2 regions of the Paenibacillus sp. BAC0078 genome follow, and region 1 is predicted to be linked to the other one. Evidence: riboswitches for the same ligand, from Rfam matches in the RefSeq annotation. Region 1 holds a riboswitch; the other holds the start of a gene.
What was found. A riboswitch is a leader RNA that binds a small molecule or an ion and turns the genes downstream of it on or off. The one in region 1 is predicted to bind preQ1.

Region 1 (10,885 bases):
TCTCGAGTCTGGCGCTCGCGGTGCAATATTCGCTCTCCGTATATTCCTCAATACCGATAGTAAGCTTGTCTTGTTTATCCAACCATCTCATTCCGGCCAACGGGTATTGCCGGATAGCTTTTTCGCTACAGGACTGGGAGATAGAGAATGCCCCGAAGGAAGCGGCGCGTGAGGGTTGGCGCAATGAGGTACTGACCCGCTTCTACCGTGATACAGCAGCTCCGTTACTGCGGAGCTTGCATGAGGCAAGCGGTCTGAGTCTGAGTGATATATGGGGCCAACTGCCGACTAAATTCAACTACTATATGGAGCAGTTTGCAGATGGGCTTCAGGATTCCAAGCTGCTGGATACTTTACAGGACGATTACAGCTATCTGAAGCACAGTCTGCCGGCAGAAATTCTCGGGATGAAGCGGAATCCGTTTGATGTCACGGTTCGCAGAATAGAAGCGCTGGACGACCCGGAGCGGACCGTGCAGATGCGCAACCGCTGCTGTCTCTATTACCGGACTGAAGGTGGAAGCTACTGTTACACCTGTCCCCGCTTGAAAGAAGAGGAGAGAGCGGCACGGCGGGTAGAATACCGCAAAAAGGCGGCCCGCCCCCAAGGATAGGTTATAAACGTGAAATCTGACTCATAATGATTATATATGCAGCAGGCCCAGGCTCCCGTCATTGACAAGGGAGCCTGTTCGTTGTTAAAGTTGTGGTTGCCCTGATTAAATTCCACACTATTTTTTTGCATATAAGCAGCGGAGTATGATTATCCGGTGAATAAGGATCATTATTTTTATAGAGTCAAAGGAGCAAAGAAGATGAATATCAGCAAAATATATGAGGATCTGCAGCAGTTGGTTCGGGCTGGAGCGGTTAAGCGCGATGAGGTGCTGGAGAGCCACGTGTTCACCCGTATGGGCGGTCAGGCGGACGTCCTGGCAGCGCCAGTGACCTATGAGGAGCTTCAGTCCATTGTTACATATGCCCGCGTAAATGAAATTCCGCTTACAGTCCTGGGTAATGGCTCGAATGTCATTATCCGTGACGGAGGCATCCGCGGAATTGTTCTGCTGACCTCTGAATTAACCGAAATGGGGCTGCGGGACGATTTGCTCTATGCCCAGTGCGGCGCAAAGATTATTGATGTCTCCAGATTTGCTTTGGAGAAGCAGCTTGCCGGGCTTGAGTTCGCCTGCGGAATTCCTGGCACTGTAGGCGGAGCGCTGTACATGAATGCTGGAGCATATGGCGGTGAGGTCAAGGATGTGCTGCATAGCGCACTTGCCGTTGACAAAGCTGGACGGCTGGTGACTTTGCAGGGGGATGAACTGGAGTGGGGCTACCGTAAAAGCGTCTTCGCCAGCGGGGACTTCATTGTGCTGGAGGCCCGATTTGCCTTGCAGCCGGGGGATTCAGCGAATATCAAAGCCATAATGGACGATTTGACCTACCAGCGTGAATCGAAGCAGCCACTGGAGTATCCTTCCTGCGGAAGTGTCTTCAAGCGCCCTCCCGGAAGATTTGCCGGGCAATTGATTCAAGAAAGCGGACTTCAGGGAACAAGAATCGGCGGTGCTGAAGTGTCGCGTAAGCATGCAGGATTCATTGTGAACACAGATCATGCGACGGCTAAGGACTATATCGGGCTGATTCATCATGTTCAGGCTACGGTTAAGGATAAGTTCGGTGTGGAGCTCGAGACGGAAGTAGAGATTATTGGAGAAGAGTAACTGATATAGGACGCAGGCTGAAATGCCGCGTCCTGTTTTTTTCTGCATAAGAGGCAGGGTCATGCTTCAGCCAGTGAGATGGAATACTTTCCTCTATCTGTCCGGAGTTCAACCTGACCGTCATCTACAGCATCCAGGCGGAGCCCGCTGACGGCAATCTCATAGCTCTGCTGGGGAAGAGGTACTAGCTCGCCATCCCTGTTAAGGGTACTGCCAGTGCCCCGCAAGATCAGCGCGCTGTCCAGATAATCGTCAATAACGTCATCGGCATTACGGTAAGCCACGGATTCCAGACTGAAGTGGACGGTGTCGTGGTCATTCATCTCCTGTTTCTTAATGACAATGGTTGCGCCCGCCTGGGCGGTCAGCCAATCCATAAGTTTCTGTTCGCTTTGATCCATCAGATGATCCCATCCTTATCAAGGAGATTATAGAAGTTAAGTTACCCTTTTGTTCGAAATTGAATCCATAGTTCTGTCAGTGAGGGAAAAATAATAATTAATGTTATGAATAATTTATGCTGTGAAAAAATGCGTCAGGGATGCTCTTTTCACTGATTTTGGATCGTCTGTGAGGGTTGTCAAGCCACGGCTGGCATGGTATAGTTCAATTCGCAGTACTATGTATAAAGAAGAATTCTGCGGATAATCCGCAGGAGAGGTTCGCAAACTCCCTCTATAAAAAACTAAGCTTCTTAGTAGAGCCAGGTTTTCGAAGCTCATTCTTCTTTCCTGTTCCGGCGGACAGCCGGGGGAAAAGAGAGGGGTTTTTTGTCATGTCAGAAGGCAGATTGAAAGAGGAAATGCAGGAGGTTACCCTGCTCGGCAACCAAGGCACAACGTACAAATTCGGTTATGATCCGGATATTCTTGAGGTGTTCGACAACAAGCATCCGGGCCGCGATTATTTCGTCAAATTCAACTGTCCGGAGTTCACAAGCCTGTGTCCTGTTACCGGGCAGCCGGATTTCGGGGCAATGTACATCTCGTACATTCCTGAACAAAAAATGGTTGAATCGAAATCACTGAAGCTCTACTTGTTCAGCTTCCGCAATCATGGCGATTTCCATGAAGACTGTGTGAACATTATTATGAACGATCTGATCTCGCTGATGGAGCCGCGTTATATTGAGGTCTGGGGCAAATTCACCCCGCGTGGCGGCATTTCCATTGATCCTTACTGCAACTGGGGGCGTCCGGGGACTAAATATGAAGCGATGGCCGAGCACCGGCTGATCAATCATGACTTGTATCCTGAGAAAGTGGACAACCGTTAATCCGGGGCAAGGAAAGGGAGGAATTTGATCATGAATAAAAAAGCACTGGTCGTCTTCAGCGGCGGCCAAGACAGCACAACATGTCTCGTATGGGCGCTACAGCAGTTCGAGGAGGTTCAGGTGGTAACCTTCAATTATAATCAGCGCCATGCGGCTGAAATAGAAGTTGCCAAGGAGATTGCCGCGAAGTTCAAGGTGAAGCAGCATATTCTCGATCTCGGTCTGCTGAATCAGCTGGCCCCGAACGCATTGACGCGTGATGAGATTGAAATCGTTGCGGGTGAAGGAGAGGAATTGCCCAGCACGTTCGTGGATGGACGCAATTTGCTGTTCTTGTCCTTTGCGGCAATTCTGGCGAAGCAGCTTGGGTATGCGAATATTATCACCGGAGTCTGCCAGACCGACTTCAGCGGATATCCCGACTGCCGGGATGTGTTCGTCAAATCACTGAATGTGACCCTCAATCTGTCGATGGACTACGAGTTCGTCATTCATACACCGCTCATGTGGCTGGATAAAAAAGAAACCTGGAAAATGGCCGATGATCTCGGCTGCTTCGAATATATCCGTGAGCATACGCTGACCTGCTACAACGGAATTGTCGGCAGCGGCTGCGGCACTTGTCCGGCTTGTCTGCTGCGTAAGCGCGGCCTGGACCAATATGAAGCAGAACGAAATGAGGTTGGTTCCTGATGCTGGGCGAGGTATCCGTATGTAAGATTTTTACCTTTGATGCAGCCCATCAACTGGTCGGACATAAAGGGAAGTGCAGCAACCTGCATGGCCATACCTATAAGCTGGAAGTGGTGCTGAAGGGCAAGCCACTCGCAGCAGAGGGCCACTCCGACGAAGGGTTTGTGGTTGATTTCAGCGATATCAAGGCTACGGTGCAGGAGAGTCTGGTGGACCATCTGGATCATGCTTTTCTGGCGATGGGCAATGAGCCTGTATTGAAGACGCTGGTAAATACGGGGTCCAAGGTGGCGCATCTGTCATTCCGGACAACGGTGGAAAATATGTCGGCATATATCGCCTACAAGCTGAAGATGGCCTCACTTCCGCTGTATTCCGTCAAGCTGTGGGAAACGCCAACCTCCTGGGCGGAGGTGCTGGCTACGGACATCCCTGAAGAAGGGCCGTACTATCGGCTGCATGGAGGCTGTGACTGTGAGTAAGCTGCCGGTAATTGAAATATTCGGCCCGACGATTCAGGGGGAAGGTGCGGTCATCGGCGTCAAAACGATGTTCGTCCGCACCTACGGCTGCGACTACCGCTGCGGCTGGTGTGATTCCGCTTTTACCTGGGATGGATCGGCGAAGGACAAGATGCGGATGCTTGCACCGGAGGAGGTTCTGGCGGAGCTGCATGCGCTTGCCGGTAATAATTTTGACTGTGTGACGATCTCAGGGGGCAATCCCGCTCTGATTGGAGAAGGCATGGGGACATTCATCCGGCTGCTGCATGAACGCGGCATTCAGGCGGCGATTGAAACCCAGGGCAGCAGATGGCAGGACTGGTTCTACGACGTGGATGTGCTGACGGTCAGCCCCAAGCCGCCAAGCTCAGGGACGAAGACCGATTGGGAAATGCTAGATGGTATTATGGATAAAATGAAGGCACAAGGCAGGTCTGCCCATAGCCTGAAGGTAGTCGTCTTTAACGACGAGGACTATCTGTACGCGAAAAGCATCCACGTGAGATACCCGGAAGTGCCGCTCTTCCTGCAGCCGGGCAATGATAATGTGACGGAAGAGGGGGACATCTCGGCCCGCCTGCTGGGTCGGCTGGAATGGCTGTTCAATCAGGTGATTGCTGATCCTGAGATGAACCGGGCGCGGGTGCTTCCGCAGCTGCATGCCCTTATTTGGCATAATAAGCGGGGCAAATAATTGGACTGTATGACCGGGCTTCTGTAATGCAGAGGTCCGTTTTTTTTTGAGAAAATCTGTTATAATCTTTAAGGTAGATAGACTGTCCGTTAGAAATTAACAATAGCGAAGGGAGAGAATGCAGTGGCAAATGGTTCAACCGCATTAGTAATCATTGATGTGCAAGAGGCGATGTTTTCATATCCGGGCATGAAACTGCATGATGAAGAGGGCGTAATGGACAGAATCGTTGCACTGCTGCATAAAGCCCGCTTGGCAGGAACGCCTGTCGTGTATATTCAGCATACCGAGGATGAAGAATACACCAAAGGAACTCCCACCTGGCAGATCAGCAGCCGAATTACTCCGCGCGAGGAAGATTTAATTGTGGAAAAGCCGACCTGGGACGCGTTTCACCGGACACCGCTGCATGAGGAGCTTCAGAAGCGTGGCATCACCGATCTGGTCCTCTGCGGAATGCAAAGCGAGTTCTGTCTGGATACCACCACAAGACGCGCATACAGCCTGGGCTACTCCAGTGTGCTGGTGGAGGATGCGCATAGCACCTTCGATAATGCCAATTTAAGCGGCGGCGAGATCGTGAAGCATCACAACTCTGTGCTGGGTGGCAGATTTGCCAAGCTGCGCAAGGAACATGAAGTGGAATTCTAATGGGAGTCCGCCAGATTAGCTATGAAGTCTATCCGCCGTTCACGGCTGAGACTTTTCGCAGACAAGCGTTATTTTTCCTGGAAAAGATATTGGCAACGGTTAACCCAGCGAAAGAATAGAGCCAGGGGACATCTTGCAGAAGACCTGCTCTATATCTCAGCCACACATGCGACTCCGCTGCTGCGAAGTCTGCGAAACGTCGACATGCAGCTGCAGTACAATAAAATAACGAATCTGAAGCTTGCTGCGGCGAAGCTTAACGGTCTGATCGTACGCCCCGGCGAGAATTTTTCCTATTGGCAGACTATTGGCAAGCCGACACGCCGTAAAGGGTATCTGGACGGAATGGTGCTGCATTTACGGCGGGTTCCGTTCCGGCACGGGAGGCGGCTTATGCCAGCTCTCTAATCTAATCTACTGAATGACGCTGCACACTCCGCTGACCGTTACAGAGCGGCACCGTCACAGCTATGATGTCTTTCCCGATGAGCAGCGGACCCAGCCCTTCGGCAGTGGGGCAACCTGTGCCTACAATTACTTGGATCTGCAGCTGATGAATCAAACGGATGAAGTGTATCAGCTCAAGCTATGGCTGGATGACAGTCATTTGTACGGGGAATGGAGATGCAGCGGGCAACCGCTATACACCTACGAAGTTTACGAAGCTGATCACGTTATCAGTCTGGAACCATGGGGCGTCTATATCCGCAGCAACAGTATCCGCCGCAAGGTCATGACCCGCACGGGTGAAATCGCCCGTGATGAAGCGATTGCTGACAATCATGCGCTTATGATGTATTCACCGCTGCTTACATAGTTAGTTTTATCCAAACCGAAAGGAATCAGAGCTGTGAATTCAAAAAAACCGCCCGTTCCCGTCCCGCTCCTGATGCTGATCGGAATTGTGGCAATTTCTTTTTCTTCTATATTTATAAAATGGTCGGCGGCTCCGGCCTCGGTCCAGGGCATGTACCGCCTGCTCTTTACTTCGCTCCTGATGCTGCCTTTTGCCCGTCCCTACAGTGGAGCAGCTTACGCCCTGCGCCGGAAGGACTGGCTGCTGCTGGGTTGCTCGGGGATGATGTTGGCGCTGCATTTTTTGCTGTGGATGGGCTCGCTGAAGTATACCTCCGTAGCCAGCTCGACGATGATTATGGCGCTGGAGCCGGTATTTATTATGCTGGGCGCATACATACTGTACAAAGAACGGAGTACATCTGCCGCCATATTGGGCCTCGCAATCGCGATCTTCGGGGTTGTCTTTATCGGTTGGGGGGATATAGGGCTGTCCCCGGATAATGTGAAAGGCGATCTGTTGTCCATTGGCGGAACTGTTGCAGTGGCTGTTCATATGCTGATTGGCCAAAAGCTTGTGTCCCGTATGCCTTCCTACCTCTACAGTCTGATCGTCTTTATCTCGGCAGTGCTGGTATTTGCCATCTACAATTTGCTGTCCGGCATCCCGTTTTTTGCTTATCCGGCGCGTGAGTGGGGAATCTTTATTCTGCTCGCTGTCGTACCGACGGTATTCGGCCACATTCTGTTCAATTGGCTGCTGCAGTATGCTTCGGCGACTACAGTTTCGATGAACATTCTGGGCGAGCCTGTGGGGGCAAGCATTTTGGCATTTTTGCTGCTGGGTGAAGCGCTGACCGGACTGCAGTGGACCGGCGGCGTGCTGGTGATGGGCGGTCTGGCCGTCTATTTATTCGCAGGAAGAAAAAAAGCCGCAAGGGCAAAAGAAGCCCTTAAAAACGCATCATAGCAGAGATTTTCACTAGACAAAGGGGCTTAATTAAATGAATGAACATGATTTGAATCAGGAAGTAACCGGAGGCGCAGTCCCTTCCAGTGAGGAGCTGTGGAACGAAGATACATATGCTGCCTGGACAAGCCGTTTTGGCACACCTTCCGAGGCTGCGGCAAAGCTAGTGAAGGAGCCTGCGGGCAAGCTGTTCCCGCTTGGTAGTTATCTTGGTGATGTTAAGGGCAGAAAGATCATGAATCTCATGGGCTCAAACGGGATGAAAGCCGTAGCGCTGAGTCTGCTGGGAGCTCAGGTAACCGTCGCCGATTTCTCGGAAGCCAACGCCCGGTATGCAGGCGAGCTGGCAGCGGCAGCCGGAGTCCGGCTGAATTATCTCGTCTCGGATGTCTTGAAGCTGCCGCAAGAGCTGCTGGACGGCTCGTACGATATCGTTTTTGCCGAGATGGGGATTGTGCATTATTTTACAGACCTAGCTCCGTTCATGGATACGGCATATAGGCTGCTGGCAGCCGGCGGAAGGTTCGTGCTGCGTGATTTCCATCCGGTAACGACCAAGCTGATTACCTCGAAGGGATCGACCGCGAAAGTCCGGAAGCATAAGGTGAGCGGGGATTATTTTGACACCGCACTGGAGGAGAAGAAGGTTTCGTATTCGAAGTATTTACCCTCGCCAGGCGAAACCGCGGAAGACATGAAACACAGTGTCGTGTATTGGCGCCGCTGGACGCTGGGTGAAATCGTAACGGCAGCAGCGCGCAGCGGACTTGTGATCCGTGAATTGGATGAGGAGCCGAATCTGTCTTCCCAGGTGTATGACAAAGGAATTCCCAAGACATTCGTCCTGGTGGCGGAGAAAAAGTAGTCTGTTAACCAAACGGTATAGCCTGTGGCGCTTGTTCAGCGGCCACTTGAGGCTGTACCGTTTTTTTATCGGATATTACTTATTCCGCTGCCGTACCCCCAACTGCCAAATTCACAAAAGCCTGCTGCAGGGGAGTCAAGGCAGAATCCTTCCGCCAGGCGAGCACAAAATCGCCATGATCCGGCTGCACTCCCGGCAGCGCCGCATAGGATAAGCTCCCGGCTGCCACTTCTTCCATAATTCCCGCCTTGGAGAATAACGCGACACCTCCGCCTTCACGAAGTATTCTCTTCATCGCCTCCGGCGAATTCATCACCGCATGTCCCCATACTTTTACCCCGTTCCGCTGGGCCCATTGATCCGCAAGCCTCTGCAGGGAAGAGGACGGTTCGTGTTGAAGCCAGGGTTCAAGGACGAGCTGCTCCGGTGTTAAATCATGAATATTTGCGAAAGGGTGGCCGGGGGCGAAGACTAGTACGGCTTCATCCCGCAAGATGCTTTTTGTATGGAAGGAGCTGTCCCGACCAGCCGCGCTATGTAAAGCCGCCAGCGGAATTTCTCTGCCCCGCAGCCGTTCGCGTATAACATCTTCAGGCTGAACCGAGAGTGAGATGTCCAGACCTGGATATTGAAGGGTGAATTGCGTGAATGTTTTTGGCAGAAGATATGTACCGGGTATATAACTTGCTTCAAGATGCAGATTACCTGAGGAGAGGGAGGAGTACTGCTTGATGCTGCGCTCTGCCTCGGCTGTCAATGCCACAATTTTGGCCGCATATTGATAAAGAGTCCGTCCGGCGTCGGTAAGGAGCACCCGGCCGCTGCGGAACTGAAAAAGGGGAGCTCCCAGCTCAGCCTCCAGACTTTTCATATGGAAGGATACCGTCGGCTGTTTCAGTCCCATTTCTGCAGCAACATCGGTTACTTTTTTATATTTTTCAATCAGGACAATGATTTGTAATTTAACAATATTCATAATTTACCTCCGGCAAATAGGGAATCGTTAATCAATAGTATTCTCAATATAGATTATATCTATTGAATTATACATTTTCTATTATGTTTTTTATCTTTTATTTTACAAACATAAGAATTTTCCCTGACGAACGGGCTCTAGAATAAGAAGAGTCAGATGTGACATGAACACAATCTGATGCTTCCAAAGGTGAGTTTTGTACGAACACAGATTATGTAGCAGATACTCACAAAACATAGCAGATGCAGCAGCAGATGCTATACAAAACACTCAGGAGGAGACAAAAAAAATGCAATTCAGAAAATCGTGGGTCATGGCTTTGGCGTTAACTGGTGTAGTAGCACTTTCAGCATGCGGTAACAACGGTGGAAATAATGCAGCAACCAATAACGGAGGAAATGCGGCTGCCACAACTGCTCCTACAGAAGCAAGCAGCGGCTCGGATCTAAGCGGATCTATTCTGGCTTCAGGCTCTACAGCACTGCAACCGCTCGTTGAGCAAGTAGCTGAGAAATTCATGGAAAAGAATTCCGGCGTAGACATTCAGGTTCAAGGCGGAGGCAGCGGCACCGGACTTACTCAAGTAGCTGAGAAGCAAGTGGATATCGGTAACTCCGACGTATTTGCAGAAGAAAAGCTGAAGGATGCCGATGCTGAAAAAGCAAAAGCACTCGTTGACCACCAGGTAGCGGTTGTAGCGATTGCAGCAGTTACTCATCCGGATGCAGGCGTAGATACCTTGACCAAACAACAGCTTATCGACATCTTCACTGGTAAAGTGACGAACTGGAAAGAAGTTGGCGGCAAGGATCAAAAGATTCAGATCATCAACCGTCCAAGCAGCTCCGGTACACGTGCTACCTTTGAAAACTTTGCACTTGGCACCAAAACAGAAGACCTGCAAGGTTCAATCCAAGAGGATTCCTCCGGTACTGTTAAGAAAATGATCGGCGAAACTCCGGGAGCTATCGGTTACCTCGCTCTGTCCTATCTGGACTCTTCTGTTAAAACATTGAAGTATGACGGTGTTGAACCTTCCGTTGACAATGTAATCGCTGGTAAATATCCAGTATGGGCTTACGAGCACATGTACACTAACGGCGAACCTAATGCACAAGTAAAAGCATTCCTTGACTACTTCATGACTGATGAAGTGCAAACCGGCGACGTAGTGGACCTGGGCTACATTCCAGCTTCGCAAATGAAAGTTTCCCGTGATGTAGAAGGTAAGGTTACCACTAAGTAATTTACTTGAAACATCCAAACAAATCAATCATTAGAACATCATGTGATTAGAGGCGGAATTCTTCTGCCTCTCTTTTCACTTTAGAAAGAGGGAGCATGTTGACGGTAAAACCGAAGAAAACGCGGATTGAGAAACATCATATAGAAGATTTCATTGGACGTTCATATATGTCCTTTTGTGTACTGCTATTGATAGTTATCATTGTATCGATGGTTTATTTTGTAGCGTCCAAAGGGATTTCTACCTTTACCAGCGGTGATGTCAAGATCTCAGAATTCTTGTTCGGTACAAAATGGGCGCCTGAAGGAGATACCCCATCATATGGAGCGTTCCCTTTCATTGCCGGCTCATTTCTGGTTACGCTGCTTGCAGCGCTTATCGCAAGTCCGCTCAGCCTGTGCGCGGCTCTGTTCATGACTGAGATTGTACCGGGCTGGGGCAAAAAGCTGCTGCAGCCTGTAATTGAATTGCTGTCCGGAATTCCATCCG
Region 2 (10,885 bases), on a different contig from region 1:
CTCTGCCGCCTTTCTCGCGGCCTCTTTTTTGTCGTTCTCTTCAGCCTTCAGCGCATCTGACTGCGCCTTCAGCTTATCCAGCACATCGCTGCTCAGCAGATCCTTCAGGGTTGCCGGAGCATCCGCAGCCGCCGGGCGCGGCGCAGGAGTTGTTTTTTTCTTTTTTGCCACTTTCAATCATCCTTTCGGGAGAGTGTATCTATATAAATTGAACTAGAGATTTTCTACTTTGGGATTTGGCCGTGATTGCGTGGAATGTTTGGACTTCCGGCCGCTACCGCTCCTACAGTTCCAAACTTCTCCTCCGTCACTCTTGCCTTTTTGTTAATTTTTCAAGTTCAATTTATATAGTTATTTATTTTTCTAATATTTCAAATTTGTTTTAGTGCAGAGCCTTTTCGTTTATAATGATCTGTAAGAGGTGAGCCTTATGAAATCTACAGATTTGTGTCCACGATTACAAAAAAGCATGGATATCATCGGCCGGCGCTGGACGGGCTTAATCATCTATCAGCTTCTCCAGGGACCGCAGCGGTTCAGTGTCATCGAAGCCGCGCTCCCGGTCAGCGGCAGACTTCTCTCCGAGCGGCTCAAGGAACTTGAACAGGAGGGCATCGTCCACCGCGAGGTATTTCCCGAGACACCTGTAAGAATACAATATTCCCTGACAGATAAAGGCCGCGCGCTGGAATCGGTCATCCGTGACCTGCAGATGTGGTCGGAATCATGGATTACGGAGGCAGACTGCCAGCCTGAGCCGTCTCCCCACCATAAGCACGGCCAGTGATCTGTCACTGCTCCGGCGGCATTTCCCTCACAGATTAAAGCTTGCGGCCAACAATCACCAGGTCACGCATGACCCCATCCATTTCGGCAACGCCCGGCAAGAGGCCCCATTCTTCAAAACCAAACTTCCGCAGCAGCGACAGACTTGGCTCATTATGGCCAAATACAAAGCCAACGAGATTCTGCAGGCCAAGGCGCGGGCATTCTGCAAGCGCTTTGGTCAGCAGTAGCCTCCCTGCCCCTGTGCCGCGGAATTTTTCATTTACATAGACACTGATCTCGGCGGTGCCGTTATAGGCCGGTCGGCCGTAAAAGGACTGAAAGCTGAACCAGGCGGCGATTTCGCCATCCTTTTTGAGTACCCACAGTGGCCGGTGGTGGCTGTTATGCTCATGGAACCACTTTTCTCTGTCCGCAACACTCACTGGCTCCAGATCAGCAGTCACCATCCGTCCGGCAACCGTCGAGTTATAAATATCCACTATAGCCGCCAAATCCCCGGCTGCCGCATCTTCGATGCTGTAGTCTTGCCACACCATGCTGTATTCCCCCCGCTTATTGCCTTTTCAAAATATATGATTATGTTACAACATATCAGGGGATTAAGAAAAGCTTCTTACAATCACGACACAAAAAGGCTGGTCCGCCCGGGAATGATAATCCACGGGCAGGCCAGCTTTTTAAGGTTAATAAGACAGTTTCTACTTCAGTTGATATAGTCTGTAGATCAGAGCGGCTGCTTCTGCTTTGGTTGCCGTTTGTGCCGGACGGAAGGTACCGTCCTCAAAACCTCCGAAGAGCTTGGTGCTCTTGGTTAAAGCAACGCCTGCTGCTGCCCACTTGGCAATTTTACCGCCATCGGTGAAGGCTGCATTCACATTCCCTGGATCAGTAACTGCCTTCGCTCCATTGTAGAGCGTAAGGGCGCGTGCCAGCATCGTGGCGATTTCCTGACGGGTAATTGTAGCCTCAGGGTCGAAAGCCGCAGCGGATTTGCCTGTGATAATTCCTGCTGCATAAGCAGCGGCAATTTCATTGTAGCCGGAGCTTCCAGCCGCGATATCTTTGAATGGCAGGGTCAGTCCCGTGCCATCCAGACCATAGGCTCTGGAAATCCATGCAGCAAACTGAGCACGGGTTACCTTGTCCGAAGGATTAAACTCCCCGGTCTGGTCTACAATTCCCTTGGTTAACAAGTAGTTGATTTCCTTCACAGCCCAATGGTTCTGCGCTACATCCGTAAAAGTACCTGTTCCGAGCATTACGGTATAACGGCTGAAATGGCCTCGCGGCGCACTCACGGTTTGGGTAACCGGATCATATTTGCCGCCAACCGATTCCCAGGTCAGGTTTGTCTCATTGAGCACATAAACTGTGAGATTCTCAAGATTTGCTGCTGCGTATTTCGATGTATCAATTGCGGAGACATCGAAGGTCACGTTGATCGGCTTCTCGAAGCTTTTAACTGCCTTATCTCCTACCGTTGCGCTGAATTCCATCACCGGCAGGGTAGCCAGCGGCTCCGCCTGGCTTGGCTTGCCGATCACGGCGTTCTCCACAACTTCCGCTGCAAGAGTAATCTTCTGTCCTGCTTCCACAGTGCCGAACGTGTCCGGCTCAATGGTAAATGCCGTTTTACCCATCTGGAGCTTGAGTCCGTCGACACCATTGTTTTGGATCATTGTCAGAATCTCCGAAGGAAGTGAAGTGTTCAGCTTGTTCACACCTTCACCGACCGGAGGAATCTCTACAGTCAAGGAAACTTTGAGTTCACTGGCCAGACCTGATCCGAGCTTGGCTGTCAGCTCCTCTGATACAGCAGCCAGAGCCTTCTTGGAGGCTTCAATCTGTTTGCTGACCAAATCTTCTGTCAATTGCGATGAGACGGAGTTCCCCGCTACAGTCACATTTTCCTTGGCGATTGTTACTTCGCCCGCTTTGTTCAGAGCCGCCTGGCTGGAAGATACCACGCCACTCTTGATTTGCTGGATATCCGCCGCAGCGACACCCTGTGCGTTGTTCAACACTGCCGCTGCATTCTGTATCAGCGTCTGTGCAAAGGCAACAGCCTTCTCACCTGTGTCCAGATGATTCAGCACATAAGGAGCACTGCCTACAAGCTCATTGATGGAGCTGACAATCTTCTGCTTCTCTGCCGGATCTTGAATGGTTGCGAGCAATTGGGCAGCACTGTCCAAGGCTTGAGACAGGCTCTTGCTGTTCTTCTCAGCTTCTTGAGGCGTTGTTACGGATTTGAGCGAATTAGCAATGCTGCTCAGTGCGCTTTGAGCTACGGCCGCCCGTTCTGCCGGTGTTCCGGCTGTATTCTTCACCAAATCCTGAAGCTTAGTGTTCTGTTCATTTACGCTTGCATTCGGCGCCGGGGTTGGTGTTGGAGTTGTAACTGTACCGCCGCCTGTGCCGCCATTGCTTCCGCCGGGATTTGTTCCGTTTCCGGGATTCGCTCCATTTCCAGGTGTGCTTCCGCCATTATCCAAATCTTCACCTGGAGGAGTGGTTCCCGGATCTACTACTGTGCCCTCTTTCGTTTCCAGTACGAATTTTTTGTTCAGGCTATAACTCTGTCCATTGATAGTAATGTTTGCTTTAATTACATAACTTCCGTCCTTCAACGTTACGGAGGCATTCAATGGATAGCTTAATGAGCTTCCTTCATATAGCTTGTTTCCCGCTTCATCTTCAATGATGTAGGAACCGGCCTCCGGATTAATAGTAGTATGACCGCTGGATGAACCATAGCTGGTAACCAGGATTCTTGGTTTGGACAGTTGGCCAATCGCATTGCCTGCTGTATCAACCAATCCAACCTTCAGCCAGTTATAGGAGCTGCTGCGGACCAATTTTCCATTCTGGAGTCCAACGATGTCCAGTCCGGCAATTGCGCCGGGACTCAACTCGGTGAACTTTCCTGCTTTGAGCGTATTTCCTGATAAGCGAATATTATATTGGTATTCCAGGCTGCCGATCATCTGGTCTAAATTCACAATAACTTCGCCAGGCGTCAACTGAACCTGTGTGGCATCATAAGCATAACCTCTAAGCTTCGATTGAGCTGCTGTGATGTAATCCACAGTGTAGATGCTTCCTGATTCCGGTGCAACCACAGTAGCCAGATCGCTAGCCGAATCATTATAGATCCATGTATTATCCCCTGCGGTAATCACTACATTATCACGATAAATAAAAGTGTCTCCGTTCGTATGGGCCAATACGCTGTAGGTTCCCTCAGTAGCATAAAAGTAGTTCTGGTCACTTTTGTTACTGTCAATTACGTAAGGAACATAATCCACGCCGGACAAGCCTTTACGGATAAGGGATAATTCCTCCATATACTCCGTAAGATTGACTTTACTTACCTCTTGGAGAGCATCTCTTGCATCAAGCACCAGTGAATATTCCTTGCCCGGCGCTGTTTGCACAGAACCGTACATGTAGTATCCGTATTTGGATTCAACTCCCATATTGCTGCGGTTATAGCGCATGAAGTCTACACCGACAACCGAAGGTGCTTCTACAATAAGGAAAGCCTGCTGATCGTCAATGTTGATAAACTGGGATTGATGAATGGTAGTTCCGTCGTTTTTCTTGATTCTAGCCTGTACGTAGGCATAATCCAGCGGCACTCCACCGGCATATGCTCCTTCCGGCTTATCCAGTCCCCGGACCCGTATTACGGATTGCGATTTTGGATCTATAACGGCTACCGATACTGTTTTGGACAGGTAGTCGGATTTTTCGAAGAAAAACTCTCCGAGATAGGAGCTTTCGCTTGCCGGGAGCGTGAATTGACCCTCTGCATCGGTCACTCCCACTTCTTTGCCATAGCGTGTAATTTTCACGCCCGGCAGAGCTTTGCCTACAGCCCCAGTTGTATGTTCACGTACGGTGAAGGTAATCTTTCCGGCCTGATCAACTGTTAGATAAGGTTTGTTCACCAAGTCAACCAGCTTACCTGCTTTATCACGGATTTCCACTTCCAGCTCTTGCTTCGGTAAAACCCGCAACTGGGCTTCAGCAAGAACCTCACCCTTCACATATCCGCCATTCTGATAGACATAAGGGACGAACTGGACTTTATAGTCTCCTGACTTCACAGGTTTCCATTCCCGTTTGTCAATGCGTTTGAGGAGGCCATCCTTTTCTTCAGTTGTCCAAGAAAGCGAGTTCTCTTCAACAATGGCTCCGTCTGCATCCAGAATCTGAATTCGGTAGTTGCCGTTCAAATCAAGAGCATTCTGATTCTCGTCAGACATAACCACCCGCATTTCCAGATTCTCACCCAGAACGATCTGGTTGCGGATTTCATCCTGAGCATAATAATTCGAGCCCAGCACTTTCAGAATAATCTGCGAATTGTAGCTGCTTCCAGCCTTAAGGGAATACTCATTGTCTGTTGGGGTGAAGAAGGACTTCAGAACAACCTGATTCGTATAGTTGCTGTTGCCTGCATTTCCGACTGTTGTTGCCGCAGTCAGACGGTGAATTTCTTCCCCTTTGTGAACGTACAAGATAGAATCTGCTGACGGCACAGATCCACTAGCCTGGTTGTAGTTCAATTTGTTATTTAAATAAGATACCTTTACCTGCCCTTGACCTTGTCCGCGATCCGGCACCTGGAGCTTCAGCGCACTAAAATCCTCAGACTTGGCTACATATTCTATGTTACTAACCGATTCATCCGGCTTTACCTGATGATGCAAAACAACCCTGCCGCTAGTCCCAGGAATGGCTGCAACGGCTGCGATATCATATTCCAGGCCTTTCTTAACGTATATAACATTTGCAGCTATATCCTGGAAGATACTTGAGCTGCTGTGCTGTTTATAGTGATTATTTGTTGTAATAGAAATGGATTTCACCTCTAAAGGTGCTCCATCCCAAGAGTACTGAAGGTTCAAGCGGCTGTAGTCACTGCCATTCTGGATAATAGCAAGATGACTTCCGTCTACGGCGGAGTAAAGCGCCGATTGGCTCGTATGGAACATATACGTTTCATTGTTCACGGCTTTAATAAGTGTTTTGTAATCCCCCGACACTCCGGCTGTTTTTAGTACCAGCACATCTAGTCCGGAACCCCCCAATCTTTGAACAACGCCGTTTGGCCAGCTAGTGTTATCATAGCTCTGGCGTATCAGATTGCCTTCCTTATCAAGGTAACGGATAGCTGCTGTATATGTCCCTGCCTGCTGCTTGTCGGTGATATACAAAGGCGTGACCTCATAGTTATCCGTTCCTGACTTAACAGAAATTATCAGGACAGAGTTAGCCAATGGGGAATCTGCTTTGCCAGCCAGTTCGATCTGACCCGATGCATTGGTGACAAAGCCATTATAATATTTAGCATACGCCCGTACTTCAATTCTCTCGTTTGCCAGCGGCACCCCATTGCTTAAGAACGAGACTCTAATGCTCTTATCATCACTGCGAACTTCCCCCGCAGCGGCTTCCACGTATGTATCCGAATCTTTTGCCATATGTTCTACGACAACTTGAATCTTAGTTGAAGCAGGAACTTTAATGCTCTGGGGATCTGTAACTACCTTCCCTGACTGCCCCTGATACTCTGCCTGCAGAGTGTATTCCTCCCCTGCTTTCAGCCCCTCAAAAGCGATGCCGGAATAATAGACCGAGTACACTGAATCTGTCGCAGACAGACGTTCTACCTGGTTTTTCCACTTCGTCTGACTGGCTACCTCATTCCCATCCTTAAGAAGTGAGAACTTCACCGTATTAAGTGTCTTATAATCTCCATAGGTAACATCCAGTACACTGTTCACGGAGATCTTTTGATTACCGTCCAGCGTCTTCTCGGAGGACACCACCCCCGCTTTCAAGGATGCCGCCGATACCTCCAGCACACCCATAAAGGACAACATGAAAACCAATAATAGCGAAACTGTACTTCTCAACCTTTTTGAATACATAGCTGTCTCCTTTTCCTCATGATAGTATAATTCTACCCATGACTTTTCCCCCAGCAGAATTGTCAAAATTAGATAGACATAGTGGAATCCTACCCAAGGACCTAGTTGATGTCAATCAATTCCTGTTATAAATTCTCATATTTTATCGTAAAAAAAGATATTTTGTTACAATTCGCCAGCATCCCCAAAATAAAGGCGGGACTTAAGTTGTAGGACTTCATGAATATGCAAATAAATGTATGATTCTCTCTAATTTATACGCACGTTAGATTCAGCAAAATCAGATGCCCGGACGCAGCCAGCAACTTCTCCTGCTTGTACGTGCACCCTGCAGGGTTATGATCTATAATGAGAACGTTGCTTTGTAACGTGAATCTGAAAGGGGAATTACTGAAATGAATGAAGCTCTATCCACCTTGGAGCAAGGAATGGCGGGCGGGGGCCTGGATGCGCTGCTCGTTACCGATCCGAAGCATGTGTATTATTTGACCAGGTTTGCCAGTAATCCGCATGAGCGTTTTCTGGGACTGCTGCTGATTCGCAGCGAGGAACCGGTATTGATTGTTCCGGCGCTGGACGCTGAAGCGGCGCATGCCGCCTCAGAGGTAACGAAGATTCTGACGCACAGCGATACGGACAATCCTTACGAGCTGCTTAAAGCTTGTTTTGGCGGCACAAAGCCCGGAACGATTGGCATCGAGAAGGAGCATTTCTCCGTGAGCCGCTACGAGCAACTGGCTGCGGCGGTTCCTGCAGACCGCTTCAATGATATCGGCCATCTACTGCGGGCCATGCGCGCCAAGAAAACACCTGAAGAAGTCAGCCGGATGAAGCATGCCGCCGAGCTGGTGGAGGAGGTTCTCCGCCGCGGGCTTACGCATGTCAAAGATGGGGTAAGCGAAATCGAGCTGGTCGCCGAACTGGAATATCAGATGAAAAAGGTCGGAGCCGCCGGCCCCTCTTTTGATACAATGGTGCTCTCCGGTCCGAAGACCGCCCTGCCGCACGGTGTGCCGGGCGACCGCATCATCCAGCCGGGAGATTTCCTGATGTTCGATCTTGGCGTATATGCCGCAGGTTATGCCTCCGACATTACCCGTACCTTTGCCGTAGAAGAAACAGACTCCAAGCTGGCTGAAATTTACCATACGGTACTTGCTGCCAATGAAGCCGGCATTGCCGCTTCCCGGGCGGGAGCAACGTTCGGCTCTGTAGACCGCGCAGCGCGGGAAGTTATTGAAGCTGCCGGCTACGGCGCTTATTTCATGCACCGGGTCGGACACGGCCTTGGCATGGACACGCATGAGTATCCTTCTCTTCACGGGTTGAATGAGGACATTATCGAGAACGGCAATGTATTTACCATAGAGCCGGGAATTTATGTGCCGAATCTCGGCGGAGTGCGTATCGAAGATGACGTATTTATTACCGCTGAAGGCCCGCAGACGCTGACAAGCTTTCCGAAAGAGCTGACGGTGCTGCATTTATAGGCGCGGCTAAGTAACAGACAGTTTACATAAGCTGCCTTTGCCTTTATCACTGCATATCTGTACAACAAAAAAAGCAGCATCCTTCCCCTGTCGGGGCGGACTGCTGCTTTTTCTGTTATTTTACATAGGCATAACGCCGTGATTATCCGAAGCTTGATGAACCTTCTGTTCATCCTCCGCAAACCGGAAGGAGCGGGCAATGTACAGAATCGGCGTTGCTGCCCCGGTCAAGAGGAATTTTACTATATAGGTGGTCAGCAGAATCTCCGTCCATACCCGCAAATCGTAGGTCCCGGCAAATGCAATGGTGCAGAAAATCAGCGTATCTACAAAAGAGCTGACCATCGTGCTGCCATTGGAGCGAATCCACATCTGGCGCGGACTTCCATAATAGCCCCGAATCCATGAGTACAAGCGTACGTCGAGGAACTGGCTGACAAAATAAGCGGTAAGGCTGCCCAGCGCAAGCCGTGGCATCAGACCGAAAATGGTCTGCAGCGAGGATTGGGCAATATCCGTTTCCTGCGGCTCGAACTTCAGCACCATCTGCATGATCACTGTAGTCATCAGCAGGGTGAAAAAGCCAAACCATACTGCATTCCGCGCCTCCGCGCGCCCGTATTTCTCATTCAGCAAATCGCTGGTCATATACAGTGTGACGTACATCGTATTGCCCAGTGTCATAACGATATCAAACGGCATGGCAATAGTTTTGGCTACCTGAATGTTGGCGATAACCGTTGCAACACCTACCCAGGCGTACAGCCCTTTTTTACCGAACAGCCGGTAGCAGAGCAAATAGAAGCCAAAATTGACCACAACAAATAAAATACCCCAAAGCAAATTAAACATGTATTTCACAAGCCCCCTAGTTTTGTTTACGCGGGATGGTTACGAACCGCGGTGTTCAGGCTGTTTAGACCAAAACATTACTACTCTACCACAAGAGAAGCTAACATGCTATGAAAATTTCAATTTTCAAGGATATCTGACATGATCTTTTTTTTTCGCAAAACAGGTAAAGTATTCGTCAATTATTCATTTTTTTCTGAAAATTCTGAGCTATTAATTAAATTTTCACTATTCAACCGGGGGTTAATTCTATAGAATAGTTATCAGTCACATTCCCGGAACAATAGCTTGATATATGACCTACACCTTTGGAGTATATTGCTGCTTGCCTGGCATATAAGCACTGGCATGGGAGGATGCATTCAATGATAAAGGAGAGAATGATATGGTTCAATTCAAGAAATCAATCAGCCGTAAATTTACGCTTTTGCTGTTCGTCGTTCTGCTACTGTCGTCTGCTTTACTGAGTGTCAGCTTTTATTTCATATCCATCAATACGATCAACAGCTACGTAATGCCGCAGATCAACAAGATTCTGACCGCCGCAGCCCAGGATACCTATAAAAATATGAATGCGACGCGTGCACAGCAGACTCTGGGCAAAAACGAACAGTCAAGAACAACGCTCGAATCCTATTTTCAGGATAAAAGAAAACAGCATGATGTGGAGACAATCTTCCTCATTAATCTGAAGGAAGACAAAGCTACCGTGCTTGCCGCAGATCAAGGAGCGCAGCTCAAGGCCGATGAGAGCATTGAAGTACAGTCCGCCATGGTGCAAGCCTCCAAGGGCAGGGCCGGTTTGAGCGAAATTTATAAAGACAGTCATGGCGTACATAAGACCGCGTATGTTGGAGTTCCCGGTTCAACGATGGTCATCGGAGTTAGTTCGGATGTCGGTTTTGTCGAAGATAAAATGCAAAGCATTCTCTGGACCAGTACCGGAATCACTTTGCTCGTGCTGGTAGTTGGCTTGAGCTCCGCCTTTTTGATGAGCCGCCGAATCACTCGTCCGCTTACACAGCTCGCAGCTTACAGCAACAAGCTGGCCGAAGGCGATTTCACCCAGCAGCTTGAGATCAAGGGTAGCGACGAAGTCGGACAGCTCGCTGAGAGCTTCCGGACCATGAGCCAGCGGCTTAAGGAAATGATCAGCCATGTTCTGGATACCTCCATTGTCGTGGTTGCAGATTCTAATGATTTGAAGGAACGTACCGATATTCTGAACGAGATGGCCGAGCAGTCCACCTTATCCGTTGTGGAAATCGGCAAAGGCAGCTCCGCCATCGCGAGCAGTGCGAAGGATAATTCCCGGGCGATGGACGAGATCAACATCGGCATCCAGCACATCGCTTCGGCGGCGGGAGAGGTTACCGAGCAGATCAGTGAAGCCTCCCAAGAAGCCACCGGCGGCAATGACATCGCGCAAAGCGCTGTAGATCAAATGCGCCAGGTTCAGCAGGCTTCAATGAAGTCAGTGGAGCAGTTCCGCATCATGAATGAACGCTCCCTGCAAATCGGTGAGGTTGTTCAGGGAATCACCGAAATTACGAAGCAGATTCAAATGCTCTCGCTTAACGCCTCCATCGAAGCGGCGCGCGCCGGCGAGCATGGCCGCGGCTTCGCTGTAGTTGCCGGAGAGGTCCGCAAGCTGTCCGAGCAGTCCAAGGAATCCAATGAACAGATCCGTGAATTCCTGCTCAGCCTGCAGGAGGACATGAACCGCTCGGTTGAGGAGATGAACCACGTTAACTCGGAGGTTGCTTCGGGAGTCGATAAAGCGGCGGAAGCCGGAAATGCCTTCAGTCATTT

Region 2: another riboswitch for preQ1. It lies ahead of ACX1DY_RS12170 (queuosine precursor transporter); the one in region 1 lies ahead of queF (preQ(1) synthase).

What each region holds. Positions count from the first base shown of each region.
Region 1 is NZ_JBTLRW010000001.1:220,476-231,360, reverse strand. It holds gene ACX1DY_RS01010 ((2Fe-2S)-binding protein) at 1-614, shown strand, start outside; gene murB (UDP-N-acetylmuramate dehydrogenase) at 816-1,727, shown strand; gene ACX1DY_RS01000 (hypothetical protein) at 1,787-2,128, opposite strand; PreQ1 riboswitch class I at 2,379-2,417, shown strand; gene queF (preQ(1) synthase) at 2,503-3,003, shown strand; gene queC (7-cyano-7-deazaguanine synthase QueC) at 3,034-3,696, shown strand; gene ACX1DY_RS00985 (6-pyruvoyl trahydropterin synthase family protein) at 3,696-4,178, shown strand; gene queE (7-carboxy-7-deazaguanine synthase QueE) at 4,171-4,893, shown strand; gene ACX1DY_RS00975 (cysteine hydrolase family protein) at 5,017-5,544, shown strand; partial or broken gene ACX1DY_RS00970 (VanW family protein) at 5,566-6,361, shown strand; gene ACX1DY_RS00965 (DMT family transporter) at 6,395-7,309, shown strand; gene ACX1DY_RS00960 (class I SAM-dependent methyltransferase) at 7,344-8,174, shown strand; gene ACX1DY_RS00955 (LysR family transcriptional regulator) at 8,254-9,150, opposite strand; gene ACX1DY_RS00950 (phosphate ABC transporter substrate-binding protein) at 9,440-10,396, shown strand; gene pstC (phosphate ABC transporter permease subunit PstC) at 10,492-10,885, shown strand, end outside.
Region 2 is NZ_JBTLRW010000005.1:185,591-196,475, forward strand. It holds gene ACX1DY_RS12145 (YqkE family protein) at 1-171, opposite strand, end outside; gene ACX1DY_RS12150 (winged helix-turn-helix transcriptional regulator) at 431-787, shown strand; gene ACX1DY_RS12155 (GNAT family N-acetyltransferase) at 822-1,325, opposite strand; gene ACX1DY_RS12160 (S-layer homology domain-containing protein) at 1,488-6,731, opposite strand; gene ACX1DY_RS12165 (M24 family metallopeptidase) at 7,127-8,221, shown strand; gene ACX1DY_RS12170 (queuosine precursor transporter) at 8,342-9,073, opposite strand; PreQ1 riboswitch class I at 9,084-9,129, opposite strand; gene ACX1DY_RS12175 (methyl-accepting chemotaxis protein) at 9,459-10,885, shown strand, end outside.